3 regions of the Halomonas sp. DP8Y7-1 genome follow, and region 3 is predicted to be linked to each of the others. Evidence: predicted binding sites of a transcription regulator. Region 3 holds the regulator's gene; each other region holds the start of a gene.
The links. The regulator PhoB, encoded in region 3, activates phosphate uptake and scavenging genes when phosphate is short. The targets are predictions, from matches to a motif close to TGTCATANNNNTGTCANA.
Positions count from the first base shown of each region.

Region 1 (3,231 bases), on a different contig from region 3:
GACTGCCACTGGCGCGGCAGCACCTTGGCGCTCTGTTCCCAGGCGGCGAAGTCCTGAATCGGGCGGGCGCTGGCGTACTGTTCGTTGGGCAGCAGCTTGGCGGCGATCTCGTCGGGCAGGGTCAGGTGCTCGGCGCGGATCGGGCGAGCGTAGCCCTCGGCCAGGTTGAACTGGCCTTCATCGGACAGGATGTATTCACGGGCCAGCTTGGCCGCATTGGGATGCTGGGCGTGTACATTGATGATGGTGGCGTAGCCTGAGGTGACAGAGGCGTCGGACGGGATCACCACCTCGAAGGCGTCACGGTCGATCTGGTCACGATAGTTCAAGGCGTTGAAGTCCCACAGCAGGGCCACTTCCACTTCGCCCTTCTCCAGGTTGGCGATGGACACGTCAGCCAGCGACAGGCGGCCCTGCTCGGCCAGCTCGGCGAACAGCTCGAGTCCCGGCGCCAGGTTGCCTTCGTCACCGCCTGCCGCGTAGGCGGCGGCCAGCACCGCATTGTTGGCCTGGGAGGCCTGGCCTACCGCGCCCACCGACACAGAGTAGTCACCTTCACGCAGATCAGCGAAGGAGCCCGGACGCTGGTCTTCGTCGACCAGGTTCTTGTTGATCATCAGGGCGATGGTGCCGGTGTAGCCGAGCATCCAGTGCCCATCCTCGTCCTTGGCCCAGTCAGGGATCTGGTCCCAGGTGGTGGGCTTGTAGGGCTGGGTCACGCCCTGCTGCACGGCGATGGGACCGAAGGCGAAGCCGACATCGCCGATGTCGGCGGTGGCATTCTCACCCTCAGCCTTGAACTTGGCGACTTCCTCGGCGGAACTCATGTCGGTGTCGCTGTGTGCCAGGCCGTAGACGCTGTCCAGGTCAGCCCAGGTGTCCTTCCAGTTGGCCCAGGTGTCGGGCATGCCGACGCTGTCGACGCGGCCTTCCTGCTTGGCGGCTTCGATCAGAGACTCAAGCTCGGCGGAGCTGGCTTGGGCAGCGGTGGACATCAGGCCAACGCAGGCCAGGGCGGTCAGGGTCGGGTAACGCAGAGAAGTGACGATCACGGGAGGGTCTCCGGGTCAGGGGGCGTGAAGGCGACGGAAACCGGTGTGCGTTTCTGGTCTAGATCAGTTTCCGTTGTGCCTAACCCTAAGGAGCCTTCATGACAGCGCCGTGTCAGTGTGATGGCAGTCTTGTCTCAATCCTTGGTTGGCGATGAAGCCTTCGGCAGATACTACGACGCCAGGAGTGTCACCACGATGTCATGGTGAAGTCACTAGACTGTGGCGTATGGCTCAATTGGTCTATACCAGCTGGATAGGTGTAGATCGATGAGCGTCATGTTCCTGGCATCATTTTTTCTCTTAATTCACATCGGTATGTGCATGGATCGATCGCTGCAAGAGCGCCTCAAACCGGTGCTGGCTGAGGCTCGAAGTGAGAAGGGGCGCCGGCTTCCCAGCGAGCGCGAGTTGATGACCCGCTTCGGGACAACGCGTATCACGTTGCGCGAAGCGCTCAATGCACTGGAGGCAGAAGGTCGGGTCTATCGCGAGAATCGGCGCGGCTGGTTCGTGTCGCCGCCACGGCTTCGCTATGACCTGCTGGCCTGCCTGCCGTTTCACGAGATGGTGCGCTCCCAGCAGCGCAGTGCCCGCACCCTGCTGCTAAGTGCCGAAGAGGTCATGGCCCCCGCAGTGGTCGCTCGGCGTTTGGGTATTGCCGAACACGCGCCGGTCTATCGAATCTGTCGTGCCCGGCTAGTGGACGAGCGTCGGGTGCTCTACGTCGAGCATCATCTACTGCCAAGCTGTTTTCCACAGATTCTCGAGTTCGATCTGGCGCGGGAGTCGCTGACCGAGCTTTACCGGCGCGAGTACGGCATCCGGGTTGGCCGGGTCAGCTATGAGCTTGGCACCTGCGTGCTGTCCAGCGCCGGCGCCGATGCGCTGAACGCCGTGCGAGGCAGTCCCGCCCAGCGCATTTCTCGCATCAATCATGACCAGAACGGCCGAGCCATCGACTGCGACGATGAGTACTGGCGTCACGACGCCATCGAGTTGACGCTGTCCGCCGCTCCCCAGGGGGGCGAGGCCATCCGCACGTCCTGATGACAGCGCTATACCGCCGGTGGCCGCTCTTCCAGCAGATGCCAAAGCGGTGCCGCGGCCCTCTGCTCGTCCCGATGCCGATAGCAGGCCACCACCAGCCGGGGCCCACCTAGCGTATCCAGTAGCGATACCAGCTTGCCGCTTTCCAGGTCCTCTTCGATCAGTCCGTGGGGAAGCCAGCCGATACCCAGTCCCGCCAGGGCGAGCTGGCGAATGCCGATGGTAAAGGCGGTCTCGCACACCAGCTCGATCTCGTAGCGGCGCTGGGCATCCAGCAGGTAGGGGGTCGCCAGCGCCTGGCCCAGAAAACTGTCGGTGTCGTAGCCGATCAGCGGCAGTCGTTGTCCCTGCTCCAGCGGGTGCAGCGGGCCGCCGTGATGATCCGGGGCGCACACCGGCAGCAGCCGTTCAGCACCCAGCGCGAGACGTTCGATGGTGGTGCTGTCGTCGAACAGGGGCGCCCCCTCGAGCTCGGAACACAGCAGCAGGTCGGCCTTGCCCTGCTCAAAGTCGCGAATGCATACGCTGCGGTCGGACGAGGTGATCTGCAGTCCGACCTCAGGCGCGTGATGACGCAAGTGGCGCAACAGCCGCGGCAGATAGCTGACGGTCAGGGTGTGCTGGGTGGTCAGGATGGCCCTGGGTCCCTGGCGGGCATCGCTTCGAAGACGACTGCGCATGGCATAGAGGCGGGCCAGCCACTCCCTGAGCTGAGGCTCGTAGGTACGCGCATGGGCAGTCAGCTCCAGCCGTGGGGAGCGCCTATCGATCAGTGCGACTCCCAGCCACTCCTCGAGTTGTCTGATGCGTCGCGAAAACGCCGGTTGGGTGACATGGCGTCGTTCCGCCGCCTGGGAGAAAGTCCCTGCCTCGATAAGCTCGAGAAAATCCTCTATCCACTCGATCTTCATTGGTGTTTTTGTCTGTTGTTGTGGCTGCCGGCCAGGCAGGAGTCGTGGCTATGCAAAAATTTAACAGCTGACGAGCAACTTGGCATTGGTGGCAGGTCGTGGGCGGCCTTTAAGGTGAGATGACACGTTCTCTGACGGGCCTTGCGTCTGTCATTTCATGGAAGAACGTCATAACGAGAGCACGCCAATGCCAATAATGACTCGCCTGGAGGCCCGTATGC
Region 1 covers NZ_JAHVIN010000002.1:101,543-104,773, reverse strand. The annotation lists gene KUV41_RS01260 (ABC transporter substrate-binding protein) at 1-1,052, opposite strand, end outside; gene KUV41_RS01255 (UTRA domain-containing protein) at 1,374-2,099, shown strand; gene KUV41_RS01250 (LysR family transcriptional regulator) at 2,108-3,010, opposite strand; gene KUV41_RS01245 (D-cysteine desulfhydrase) at 3,228-3,231, shown strand, end outside.
Region 1: the regulator PhoB is predicted to act here: its motif matches at 1,238-1,255, upstream of KUV41_RS01255 (UTRA domain-containing protein).

Region 2 (3,231 bases), on a different contig from region 3:
TGACGCCGCTGGGTCGTGCCGCTGGCCGTTGGCCCACATCGCCCCGTCTGGCGGGGATGTTGGAGCGGGCGAGCCAGCGTGACGAGGCCTCGCTGGCCCTTGCCTGCGCGCTAGCCGCCTGGCTTGAAGGGCGTCAGGGTAACGGCCGTCAGGTGGACCTCGAAGCGGTATTCGCCGAGTTACTCAATGACTCACGCCGAGACCCCCACTGGCAGCGAGAAGCCAAGCGGCTGTGTGCTCGCGCGGGTGTCTCGCTGTCTGCAGCGAAACGGGCGGGTGACGGCGCGCTGGCTCGCATGCTGTTGCACGCGTTTCCCGATCGGGTGGCTCAGCAGGTGGCGGCGGGGCGGTTTCGACTGCGCTCTGGCGGGCTGGTGACGTTGCCCCAGGATCAGCCCCTGGCCCATGCCCCCTGGCTAATCGCGGTGGAGCTTGACGGTCGCGCCCGGGAGGGCAGGCTGTATCGGGCAGTGCGCACCGATGAGTCGGCCCTGGTGGCCCAGTGGCCGATACTGTCCGAGTGGCGTGAACGGGTCGAATGGAACGCCGACGCGGGGCGCCTCGAGGCAGAACAGGTACGGGGTATCGACGCGCTGGTGCTGGCGCGCCGTCCGATGCAGGGCCCCCCAGGCCCCGCTGCCTGTCGTCAGGCGTTGCTGCAGGCCATCCACGACGCCGAACGCCTGCCGCTCAATGACGCCGCCGAGGCGCTGCGGCGGCGGGTGGCGTTGCTGCGTCAAAGCCACGATGGTCAGTGGCCTGCGCTGGACGATGAAACCTTGAAAGCTGAGCTGGACGAGTGGTTGGGGCCCCATCTGGAGGGACTGACGCGGATGGAGCAGGTGTATGCCTTGCCGTGGGAGCAGCTACTGCGCGAGCGCTTGCCCTGGCCGCTGGCCAGTCGTCTGGACGAATTGGCGCCGACCAGGTTGACGCTGCCCAGTGGCGACAGCGCTTCCCTGCGCTATGAATGCGAGGGATGGGTCGGGCAAGCCGCTGAGGCGAACCCGTCTCAACCGTCTTCTCAACACCTTGCGCAACAGCCAGATGATGGGTCTGGCGAGGCGTATCGTGTGGTGCCGGTGCTCGCCGCAAAACTCCAGGCGCTGTTCGGCTGGCAACAGACGCCACGGATCGCCGAAGGACGGGTGCCGGTGCGTGTCGAGTTGCTGTCCCCGGCCCGTCGCCCCCTCGCCACGACCATGGATCTCGCGAGCTTCTGGCGCAATGTCTATCCCGAGGTGCGCAAGGAGAACCGCGGTCGATATGCCAAGCACCCCTGGCCTGAGGATCCGCTGACGGCTCAGGCTACCTCGCTGACCAAGGCACGCCTGGGCAAGACGTGACGGCACCACCTGGCGGCTGACATTGGTGGGCAGGGCTAGAGGGCCCGATGGCCGCAGGAGCTGTCAATGGTGAGTGCTCAGGGCAATCCGCGTACCGTGGGCGATGACATCCGCCAAGGGCGCCGGGGACGTCGTCTGACCGACCATTTCGTCGGTGACCTCTGCCCAGGTCAGGGTGGCGTGGGTGAACCCCAGTGGAGCGAGAGTGCGACTGATCCACGCCGTACCGGTAAAACGCCAAGGGTCACCCGCGTCATCGACCAGCAGCGCCATCTGATCGTCGAGGTGAATCCTGACCAGATAAAAGCCCATATCGATGGAGTGGATCTCGATGGTGGGGGAACGGTCCGTCAGCGCCGTCAGGCCTGTCAGGGTCAGGGTGTCGGGAAGCGAGTGGACGGCGGATGTGGCGTCCGCGGGGAGATCGCTGGTGCGGTCCTCGGAGAATGGCATGATCGTCTCTCTCTGTGGGTGGCGTCGTGCGTAGGTGGCGTCGTGCGTGGCTGGCGTCTTGTGCGCGCCCGGCGTTGAGGTATCTCTCTTTTACTGTCGACCTGTTCCACTGTCGCCTGGCGATACTGTCCCGGCCTTGTCACGATGAAGGGCTCAGGGCTGGGCTGGTGGATGGCCATGGGTCAGATATAGGCTGTCAGCGACAGCCAATAATGGGATTCAAGTGATTTCTTGCATAGTATGTGTACAGGAAATGTACATGCCTGGTCGCATGGGCGCCACTCCGTCATCCACCCGGTAGCCACCAGATCGCCACCCGGCACGACCTTGATCACGGTCGCAAGAGAGCGCTGAGGCGTTGACAGTCGTGCGCCCTGTCGCCACCATCGCCGGCTTTGCCGAATCTGTCTTGCCTGGCGTTGCGAGAAGTGGCCTCGGTATCGACGTCTTGCGATCAAGCGCCATGTGATCACCAGCCCTGTCACCAAACGCCCAGTCACCACAAGCCCAGTCACCACAAGCCCAGTCACCACAAGCCCAGTCACCAAGAGTCATGCCCATGGGGAACACCCTGACGCCCAAGCAACTGCAATCACTGGTCGAGACCCTCGACCGCGAGGCTAGAGCCAGTGACCAGTGGGGCAACGTCGCCAGCTACATTCCCGAACTGGCGTGCATCGACCCCCAGCAGTTTGCCATCAGCATCTGTACCTGCGATGGGCGTGAATATCACGCAGGTGATGCCCACACCGGCTTCTCGATCCAGAGCGTCTCGAAGGTCTTCACCCTGGCCCTGGCGCTTGGGCGACTGGGGGCAGGCCTGTGGGAGCGCGTCGGGCGGGAGCCCTCCGGGCGTGCCTTCAACTCCATCGTCCAGCTGGAGATGGAAGACGGCATCCCGCGCAACCCGTTCATCAATGCCGGTGCCATTGTCACCACCGACGCAGTGCTCGGGCGCAACGCGCCTCGAGACACCCTGGGAGAGATTCTGCGCTTTCTGCGCGAAGCCTCCGGCGACGATGACATCCATATCAATGAGCAGGTGGCCCGCTCGGAACACGCCACCGGGGACCGCAACTTCTCGCTGGCCTATTTTTTGCGTTCCTGCGGCAACCTCACCAACGACTGTGACCGGGTGCTCGGCACCTATTTCCACCACTGTGCGATCGAGATGTCCACCGCCCAGCTGGCGCGGGCGACCCGATTTCTGTGCGGCGGCTTCGAAGGTCAGCGGATGATCGGTATCGAGCGGGTCAGGGCCATCAACGCGCTGATGATGACCTGTGGTCACTACGACGGCTCCGGCGACTTTGCCTATCGCGTCGGGTTTCCGGGCAAGAGCGGCGTCGGCGGTGGCATCATGGCGGTCGTCCCGAACGTTGCGTCCATTGCGGTGTGGTCTCCCGGGCTCGACCGTTATGGCAATTCGCTC
Region 2 covers NZ_JAHVIN010000010.1:166,126-169,356, forward strand. The annotation lists gene hrpB (ATP-dependent helicase HrpB) at 1-1,346, shown strand, start outside; gene KUV41_RS13690 (DUF6482 family protein) at 1,410-1,799, opposite strand; gene KUV41_RS13695 (glutaminase) at 2,359-3,231, shown strand, end outside.
Region 2: the regulator PhoB is predicted to act here: its motif matches at 1,926-1,943, upstream of KUV41_RS13690 (DUF6482 family protein).

Region 3 (3,231 bases):
GCAGCCGGATCTTCGCCGCAGCCCGATCGAGATCAGCCGGATATCTCGTCCTATCCACGGATACCGCGGTATCTGGCAACGGCGCTCTCTGTTTTGCCACGGGGGCTGGGTGATGCTGGTGCAAGAGAGCTTTCTGCCCGCCATGGCCGAGGCGCTGTCACTCGACCCGTCTCCAGGCTAGACAGCGACCGCGCTGTACTGGTCACGCCCGTCTCCCCGCGCTAGGCTTGGTCCGTCATGTCGACAAGCGCTGACCAGACCTGGCAGTAAATGGTCGCTCCCGGCGACACCCATGGATGAACTGTCTCGTCTTGTTTCGACGCTCAACGCCACACCAGCGGATGCGGACACGACTGAAGCGTGCCCGCCACGATGCCTGTGACAGCGACTTTCCACTAGCCCTCGAGAGACCACGATGGACCGCTCCCTGCTGCGTCCCCCCGGACGCCTCGCCCGAATTCCCGACTTCCTGGCGCTGATGCGTCTGGATCGCCCCATCGGCACTTGGCTGCTGATGTGGCCAACACTGTGGGCGCTGTGGGTAGCGGCGGACGGCATTCCCGCCCGCGACACCCTGCTGATCTTTGTCGCTGGCGTCTACCTGATGCGAGCAGCAGGCTGTGTCGTCAACGACTATGCGGACCGCCATTTCGACGGTCACGTCAAACGTACCAAACACCGCCCTCTGGCGACTGGGCGTATCAGCGAGCAGGAAGCCAAGATCCTGTTCGTCGGTCTGCTGACAGCGGCCTTCGTGCTGGTATGGCTGACCAACGGCTTTACCGTATGGCTGTCGCTGATCGGCGCCGTGCTGGCCGCCAGCTATCCCTTCATGAAGCGCTACACCCACTTTCCCCAGGTGGTGCTGGGGGCGGCCTTTTCCTGGGCGATTCCCATGGCATTCGGTGCCGTGCTGGGCGAGGTACCCACGGTCGGCTGGATCCTGTTCACCGCCAATGTACTGTGGACGGTGGCCTATGACACCGAATACGCCATGGTGGACCGTGACGATGATCTCAAGATCGGCATCAAGTCGACCGCAGTGCTGTTTGGTCGCTGGGACACTCGCATCATCGCGCTGCTGCAGCTGGCAACGCTGGGCCTGCTGGCCTGGGCGGGCGCTCTACTGAATATCGGCGGTTTCTATTGGCTGGGATGGCTGGCCATGGCGGCTACCTTTATCCACCAACAGAAACTCATCAAGGAGCGTGATCGCGATCGCTGCTTCCAGGCCTTTCTCAACAATCACTGGTCGGGCCTGCTGCTGTTTGCCGGCCTGGCGCTGAGTCTCTATCCCGACCTGGGATGACCCTGTCGAGCTGACGAGGGCTCGACAGGTCGGCCAATGTCATCTAAATGTCACATTGACGTGGTGTCATCTGTCACCGTTGATAGGAAGACCCTGAACAAGAGGCCCGGGATGACAGCCAAGACCGTATTGATCGTCGACGACGAAGCGCCCATCCGCGAAATGATCGCGGTGGCTCTGGAAATGGCCGACTACCGGGTCCTCGAGGCCGACAATGCCCAGGCGGCTCACGCGATTATCGTGGACGATCAGCCAGACCTGCTGCTGCTGGACTGGATGATGCCCGGAACCAGTGGCATCGAGCTGGCACGCCGCCTCAAGCGGGAAGAAACCACCGCCGAGCTGCCGATCATCCTGCTCACCGCCAAGGGTGAGGAGGACAACAAGATTCAGGGGCTTGAAGCAGGTGCAGACGACTACATCACCAAGCCGTTCTCTCCCCGGGAACTGGTCGCCCGTCTAAAAGCGGTGCTGCGTCGTGCCACTCCCCGCGGCGTTGAAGACCCGGTGGAAGTCGACGGGCTCAAGCTCGATCCTGTCAGCCACCGCGTCAGCGTCGACGGCAAGTCGCTCGACATGGGGCCCACCGAATACCGCCTGCTGCAGTTTTTCATGACCCACCAGGAACGCGCCTACACCCGCGGCCAGTTGCTTGATCAGGTCTGGGGTGGCAACGTCTACGTCGAGGAACGCACCGTCGACGTGCACATTCGCCGCCTGCGAAAGGCCCTTGGCGAGCCACATCAGCAGCTGATCCAGACCGTGCGCGGCACCGGCTACCGTTTTTCGGCCAAGATGTGACGTCTTGCCTCCCTTCCACGCAGGCTTGATAGCGCCTGTACGGCTGGCGGCAGACAGGAGGACATAGGTGAACGGAGCCAGGAGCTGACGTGGGTCGACTGTGGAGACGAGAAGTCTGGCGCTTGACCCTGCTGGTCGGCATCGGCGCCCTGCTGGGCTGGCCCTTTTCCTTGACGAGTGTCGGCGTCGGAGCGGGCCTGACGCTTGGTCTCGCCTATCATCTGCGCAACCTGCACGCCATGCACGACTGGCTGACCCATCGTCCCCAGCAGGAACCTCCTACCGCCAGCGGTCTGTGGGGCGAGCTGTTTGATCGACTCTATCGCTACCAGAAGGGCCAGCGCATTACCCAACGACGCCTGCGCTCAACGCTTCAGCGTATCCAGGAGTCCTCTGAAGCGATGCGCGACAGTGTGGTCATGCTGGATCGCCATGGCGATCTCGAATGGTGGAACAGCTCTGCCGAGCGCATGCTAGGCCTGAAGCCGGCGCTGGACCGTGGTCAACATATCACCAACCTGCTGCGTGATCCGCGCTTCGTCGGCTATTTCAACGAGCGGGACTATCGTGAGCCGCTGAGCCTGCCATCGCCCATCGACGAGAACATGATCCTGCAGTTCCAGATCACCCTGTACGGTGACGATGAACGCCTGGTCATGGCGCGCGATATCACACGCCTGCATCGCCTGGAACAGATGCGCCGAGACTTTGTGGCCAACGTCTCCCATGAGCTGCGCACGCCACTGACGGTACTGACCGGCTATCTCGAGACCTACGGCGACATGGCCGACATGCTGCCCGAACGGCTCGGCAAGGGGGTGGCGCAGATGCAGAACCAGACCCGTCGGATGCAGAACCTGGTCAATGATCTGCTGCTGCTGTCGCGACTGGAAAACGATCAGGGCGGCGATGACCACACGCGGCTCGACCCCACCACTCTGTTGCAGACCGTCAAGCGAGATGCACAGGCGCTGTCTGGTGGGCGCCAGCAGATCGAGGTGTCCATCGACGATCCGCGTGGGCTCAAGGGCAGTGAGAAGGAAATTCACAGTGCCATTTCCAACCTGGCCTTCAATGCCGTGCGCTATGCCGGCGATGGCGCACGTATCCAGCTACGCTGG
Region 3 covers NZ_JAHVIN010000014.1:134,972-138,202, forward strand. The annotation lists gene KUV41_RS17485 (chorismate--pyruvate lyase family protein) at 1-181, shown strand, start outside; gene ubiA (4-hydroxybenzoate octaprenyltransferase) at 416-1,309, shown strand; gene phoB (phosphate regulon transcriptional regulator PhoB) at 1,421-2,110, shown strand; gene phoR (phosphate regulon sensor histidine kinase PhoR) at 2,200-3,231, shown strand, end outside.